DNA from 3 places in the Marinomonas gallaica genome. Region 2 is predicted to be linked to each of the others. Evidence: riboswitches for the same ligand, from Rfam matches in the RefSeq annotation. Region 2 holds a riboswitch; each other region holds the start of a gene.
The links. A riboswitch is a leader RNA that binds a small molecule or an ion and turns the genes downstream of it on or off. The one in region 2 is predicted to bind thiamine pyrophosphate.
Positions count from the first base shown of each region.

Region 1 (2,266 bases), 1.7 Mb from region 2:
GTTCTGCAGGTAACGTCAACACTTTTGTTGCCTCAGGCAACGTTGAAAAAGCTTCAGGTAATGGCTCGATATTGTTCATCACAGGATACATCCAGTTGCCCGTCGCGACGACACTCTGAAACTCTGGCGCCAAAATAAACTGCATAAACTCTTCAGCCAGTGCTTTGTTTGGTGCGCTGTTCATCATTGCAGCCACTTCAATTTGAGGGTAAAAGCCCTCACTGGCTTCGGCCGCTTTGTACTTATTCTCACCTTCGGCCACCATATGATACGCGGGTGACGTGGTGTAGCTCAGCACAACATCCGCCTCGCCTTTTAAAAATAAACTGTAACCGTCATACCAACCTTTGGTCACAGTCACCGTGTGCTCAGACAACTGCGCCCAAGCATCCGCCGCTTGCTCACCGTACACCGACTTCATCCAGAGCAACAAACCTAAACCTGGTGTACTGGTGCGTGGGTCTTGGTAAATCACTTTAAGGTCTTGATTCTCAACCACGTCTTTTAACGATGTGGGCGGTGTTTCAAGCTTCTCACTGTCATAGATAAACGCAAAATAGCCTTGATCAAACGGAACAAAATACTCATCACTCCATCCATTAGGTGTCTGTACGTCAGTCGTATCCACATTATGCTTAGCTAACAAATCGGTCTGCTTTGCCGACTGCATTAGATTAAGATCTAACCCCAATAACACATCGGCCTCAGAGGCCTCGCCCTCTAACTGGACGCGCGACAAAATACCTACCGATGAATCCAGCGCCACGAAGTTCACTTCACAGTCGCACTGCGCTTCAAAACGGGTTTTGATTTTAGGGCCTGGGCCCCATTCGGATGCAAACGAATCGTAGGTATACACATTCAGCGTATTCGCTGCTGCTATAGACGACGCCAACAGCGCTGCCGCTGTCACCGCAAAAGATTTAAAAGACATAGTCGCTCCATAAATGAGCGGCGTATAACTGGATGGGCAAGGTATGAAGGGCTTGCTATCTCAATTCCTACGCCAGCATGATCTGGTTCAGGTTCAATGGGTTAGCCGGAAAAGCTTCTCAGTGGCTACATCGCCACACCCCATGAGATAAAACGTCGCTATTCTAACAGACCCTTAAGAGATGTCTAAGTATTGTAAAACACGCTCTAAAGCACCTTGATTCGATCGAGCGTTGCTAAGGGCTTTTTGCCCCATGGCTTGTCGCTTCGTGAGGTCTTGCAGTAAAAGCAGTTGGTCCACCAATTCGCCCTCTGATCGAACTCTCACTGCGCCACCATCGTGTATCAGTGATTCAGTAATGTCGGCAAAGTTAAAGGTATGCGCACCAACGATCACTGGTTTGGATAAGATCGCCGGTTCAATCGGGTTGTGCCCTCCCCGCTCGATCATGCTTCCCGCGACAAAGACCACATCAGAGATAGCGAAGTAGCGCATCATTTCGCCCATACTATCACCGAGCAGCACGTTTGCCTGAGCCCAAGTATCCAGCGGATCATCCGAGCGTCGAACGGTCTGAAAGCCTTGCTGTTGACTGAGTTTATAAACTGCTTCAAAGCGCTCAGGGTGACGTGGCACAAGGATTAACTTAGCATCGGGGACTTGCTGTAAAAGGGCTTGATGCGCTGCTAAAAATTGTAGATCTTCCCCTTCATGGGTGCTGGCGGCAATCCAAACAAATTCATTCTTCGGTGCAATGGCTTGACGCCAAACGGGTACCTCACTGTCTTCTGTAGGGGAGATATCAAATTTGATATTGCCCACTACGGAGACATCTGTTGCACCAAGCGCTTTAAAACGTTCAGCATCGGTTGCCGCGTGGGCTAAGAAACGATCAGGCAACGCCATTAAAGGCCTAGAGAAAAATCCAAACTTCTCGTAACGCTTAGCGGAACGTTCACTGAGGCGAGCATTGATAACTTGAATCGTCATGCCCTTGGCTTTTGCCGCTTTTAATAGGTTTGGCCAAAGTTCCGTTTCTATGATTGCCAATTGCGGGCAGGTCAGTTGCTTCAAGGCGCGCTGTACGCATACCGTATGGTCTAGAGGTAAGTAGCGATGCTGGACGCGTCCAGCAAACCACTTTTGTACTTGCGCTTCACCAGTAGGCGTTACGGTTGTTACCAATAACGTTTTATTGGGGTGCTGGGTTAGCCATTGCGTAATTAAGGTTTTGGCTGCCAAGACCTCACCGACCGACGCACAATGCAACCAAAGATCGGCTTTCATTGGCCCCCATTTACCGAGCGCTTCCGCAACGCGGTAATTGTCATA
Region 1 is NZ_CP187511.1:1,463,565-1,465,830, reverse strand. It holds gene thiB (thiamine ABC transporter substrate binding subunit) at 1-934, opposite strand, end outside; TPP riboswitch at 981-1,087, opposite strand; gene ACPUEK_RS06785 (3-deoxy-D-manno-octulosonic acid transferase) at 1,109-2,266, opposite strand, start outside.
Region 1: another riboswitch for thiamine pyrophosphate. It lies ahead of thiB (thiamine ABC transporter substrate binding subunit); the one in region 2 lies ahead of thiD (bifunctional hydroxymethylpyrimidine kinase/phosphomethylpyrimidine kinase).

Region 2 (2,266 bases):
GGCCTTGACCAATGTCTAGCTGATCCGCGTGGGCAATGGCTTGGCTGATGTACTCTTTTGCTTGTTGAGTCGCGCTGGGTAATTCAAAGCCTTGAGCTAAAAACGAGGCCAGCGCAGACGACAATGTACAGCCCGTGCCATGGGTGTTTTTCGTTTTAATTCGAGGACTGGCGTAAGAAATCAGTTGTTCTTGAGTAATCAGCCAGTCAACGCTTTCTGCCGTATCGGCTAAATGCCCACCCTTGAGTAACACCGCTGCGGTCGGCAGTAATTTTAACGCTGGAATTAAAGCGAGTGCGGCTTCTTGGTTCGTGGGGGTGCCGCAGCCTAACAGTGCCGCGGCTTCAGGCAGATTCGGAGTGATGACCGTCACCCACGGCAGTAGCTCAGTTTTAAGCGTTTCAATGGCGCTGTCTTGCAACAGCCTATCGCCACTGGTCGCCACCATCACAGGATCAAGCACTACGTGCTTAGGCTGGTATTGGCGCAACTTCTTAGCCACCACTTTGATGATGTCAGAGTCGGCCAACATGCCAATTTTCACGGCTTGAATATTGAGATCAGTAAACACTGCATCAAGTTGCGCTTTGATGTGCGCGAGCGGAATAGGGTGGACATCGGTGACGCCGAGGGTGTTCTGTGCAGTAGTCGCAGTAATGACGGTGCAGGCATAACCACCTGTCGCAGAAATGGCTTTAATATCGGCTTGGATGCCCGCGCCGCCGCCACTGTCGGAACCGGCGATGCTAAGTGTAATAGGTGTGCTCATGTTTGTTCCTCTACGGTGTAAAGGAACAGGTATGAGAGCTGGAGAAGATCACGAGTGACGGGCGTCAAACGGATTCAAGATCACTACCTATAGTTCCCTACGCCAGTATTAACTGAATCAGGTTCAACGGGTCTCGCTTCAGCGATCTCAGCATTTCTGCCCCCCGACTATATGCAAAAGATACTACCAGCTCTTTCGCAAGGACACTAGACAATCATCAACATACGATATTTGTCGGACCTCGCTCTGCGAGGGAACAGCCCTGCAAACCAAACGCCACTTCATCAGCCACCCACCCCGCTTCGCTTCAATGTTTGTGGAAGAGAGAATTCATGCATTCAATTCGCTTGCGCAATGTCGCTTCGCGACCGTCAGCGCGAATCCAACGCATAAAGTTTCTTTTCAAGACAGAATCATCTTATGAGAGCTGAATCAGGTTATTTATTCCCTAAAATACTGTTACTTATCTTGGCGACGTCTCTGATAGCAAAGTGACAGAACGGCTTCGCGTCATGCTGCCATGGGACAATGGCAGTTAGCATTAGCGCTTAGTGAGGTTGATGCATAAAACGGATCAGGTCAAAAGGCCTGAGGGAAGCGCTTGCCTCTCTGGTTAAATCACGCTACAAAAGGGTACATTAAGAACCAATATAGCGGTGATCAAAGACGATCTGATGCGGAATAGTCCAAACAGACTTTGGTATTAAGCAAGTTATTTTACAGGGACGTCCTACCATGAAAAAAGCAAATCCCCTATATAGACAACGCAGCCGTTCAACAGTGGGTTATAGCCGCAGCTACGCTGCCGTATAACCCTTAATTGTTAACAAGGAGGTATCAATGCTAGATTTTGAAAAAAGTGAATTTGCGGATTCTATTTATTATGCCGATCTATTTAGAATTGACAGCAAAATATGGATGATCATGGGCTATGGGAAAAGTGAGGCCGCTAGAATCGCCTCAGATAACGATCGTGGTAACGATTTGTCGAGAGACTGTGTTGCTCTAAAAGTAAGCGGTAAAGATTTATTTGGGCGATATGATCCGGGGGCCTTAGGCGCTCATCACGATGAAAGTAGTGATCTTCATAAATTTCACAAGATCGATTATATCGCTTACTGCTTGTCTCCTGAGCAAACAGAAGAAGTATTTTCTTCAAACACAAAAGAAATTCTGGCTTGTGAGGCGGGGCTGATGAGTAAATTGGCAGTTGTCTATCCATATCCAGCATATTCAGCGCAATTTGTTTTTACTCCTCAAGAAATTGAAGCGTTGGCTAATCCAGAGCGCAGGGCTTTTAATTTTCTAAAGAAAATCAATGACACAGGGTTTAAAAACTTAGTGTTGGTGCCTTTCATGACTGAATTAGAATCAAAAGCAGAGTTATATAAGAGCTATGTGCCAGAAATTGCTTAACAAAGCCAAGCACAATTGCCCATTCAAAATACGCATGGGCGGTACCTCGCTGTCGCTCGGCCTTTGTTGGTGGCGTTATGC
Region 2 is NZ_CP187511.1:3,136,646-3,138,911, reverse strand. It holds gene thiD (bifunctional hydroxymethylpyrimidine kinase/phosphomethylpyrimidine kinase) at 1-769, opposite strand, end outside; TPP riboswitch at 847-945, opposite strand; gene ACPUEK_RS14780 (hypothetical protein) at 1,610-2,185, shown strand.

Region 3 (2,266 bases), 260 kb from region 2:
GTAGATATTGCTCATCTCTCACTAAGGCTTTTGCGGCTGCGAGATAAAATGGCGCGGACTGTTCAGGGCTAGACTGTTGTTTAGCCTGAGCCATAGCAAACTCGTAATCAAGAAGATCACCTTGCTGCATTTGCTGTGCAATCACAGGGCTTTGATTGGATGTGGAAGTTTCCATGGCTCCACAGCCAATAAGAGACAATGTGACTAAGGATAATGGTATGATACGGGATCTAAACAAACTCATATGTACGCAATACTTAAGCCGATAAAGAGGAAACATGGTAACACAGTCTGATAATGATGTGAGAGGAACCTTCTACATTGTAGCGACCCCAATTGGCAATCTGGATGATTTTACGGATCGTGCGAAACGAGTTTTACAAGAAGTTGACTTTATAGCGGCGGAAGACACTCGACACAGCAAACGATTGATGAACCATTTTGGTATTGAAACTCGATTATTTGCTTTGCACGACCACAATGAGCGAGACAAAGCCGCGTACATTGCATCGTTATTAGACGAAGGTAAAAACGTCGCTTTGATCTCCGACGCGGGTACGCCGCTGATTTCTGACCCAGGGTATCATGTAGTTCATTTTTTACGTCAAGAGGGGCATCGCATTGTGCCGGTCCCGGGCGCATCAGCATTAATCACGGCGTTGTGTGCATCGGGGTTACCCACCGACCGTTTTAGTTTTGTTGGCTTTTTACCGGCCAAAAGCAAATCGCGTCGTGATGAAATGTCCAGTTGGGTACCCAGCCTCGGTACCGTAGTATTCTATGAATCGACACACCGCATTTTAGACTGCTTAGAAGACCTGAATACGGTTTGGGGCGACACAGTACAAGTTGCCTTGGCACGAGAATTAACGAAAACATTTGAGACATTCTTGTCTGGTTCGGTTTCTGAAATTAAGCAAATTTTAGAAGACGATAGCAACCAAACCCGTGGTGAATTCGTCATGATGGTGTCACTTCCTGCCGAGCAAGAAGACAATACTGAAGCCCTTAAAGTGCTCACGATATTGCTAAAAGAATTGCCAGTGAAACAAGCCGCAGCTTTAGCCGCAGAAATTACGGGTGAGAAGAAAAATGCTTTGTATAAACAAGCGCTGACAATGAACGATTCTTAATCGGCTCAACAAGCAATGACCGTTTGGGAGTTTACAGCGACTTCCAAACGCGTATACTGATGCACAACTTGTCGGAGTGCCTTAATTGGCTGAGATCGCATTTTAATGCGGGATCCGCAGAACCTGATCAGGCTAATACCTGCGAAGGGAACAAGAAAGCATCTTTTCTTTTCTGCTGAATAAGCGTGGTTTGACCGCTTCAAATCTAGGTAACAACCCTAGTCGAAGAGGGGATCAAGCTGCCGCACGTACGTGGAAGTACGTGTTCTCCTGACAAGCATTTTTTCCAAATACAAACTTAATGGGAATCTGCTAATGTCGACTGCACCACCTAAACCCAATAAAAAAACGCGCGAAAAAGCCCGTCTAGACGCCAAAGCCTTTATCGAATCGTTACAGGCGACGCCATTTCCGTCGTCCGAGCGCATTTATGTGCAAGGGTCTGACGCGTCCATTCAAGTACCGATGCGTCAAATTAATCTTAGCGATACGCCAATTGGCTCCGATCCTGACAAGCTAACGTTTGAGCCGAACGAGCCCATCTACGTATACGATACCGCCGGCCCCTATGCGGACCCTGAAGAGAACATCGACGTACATGTCGGCCTAAAAGCCCTACGCCAGCAATGGATTGACGCTCGAAACGACACCGAAATCCTCGAAGGTGTGAGTTCAAACTTTGCTCAAGAACGTTTAGCGAACGATGAGTTGGAGGAGCTACGCTTCAAACACCTGCCCCGTGTGCGTAAAGCCAAAGCAGGTCAATGCGTGACGCAAATGCACTACGCACGTCAAGGCATCATCACGCCCGAGATGGAATACATCGCCATCCGTGAGAACCAAAACCTACAAGCGATCAAGTCTGAGCTATTGCTCAAACAACATCCGGGCCATAGCTTCGGTGCCAATATTCAAACAGAGATTACGCCAGAGTTCGTGCGTAAGGAAGTCGCCGAAGGCCGTGCGATCATCCCTAACAACGTAAACCATCCAGAAACCGAACCCATGATCATTGGTCGTAACTTCCTTGTGAAAGTCAACGCCAACATCGGTAACTCGGCGCTCACGTCTTCGATCGAAGAAGAAGTGGAGAAGCTAGTATGGTCAACACGCTGGGGTGCCGACACCGTGAT
Region 3 is NZ_CP187511.1:2,880,783-2,883,048, reverse strand. It holds gene ACPUEK_RS13645 (penicillin-binding protein activator) at 1-175, opposite strand, end outside; gene rsmI (16S rRNA (cytidine(1402)-2'-O)-methyltransferase) at 279-1,133, shown strand; TPP riboswitch at 1,196-1,300, shown strand; gene thiC (phosphomethylpyrimidine synthase ThiC) at 1,449-2,266, shown strand, end outside.
Region 3: another riboswitch for thiamine pyrophosphate. It lies ahead of thiC (phosphomethylpyrimidine synthase ThiC); the one in region 2 lies ahead of thiD (bifunctional hydroxymethylpyrimidine kinase/phosphomethylpyrimidine kinase).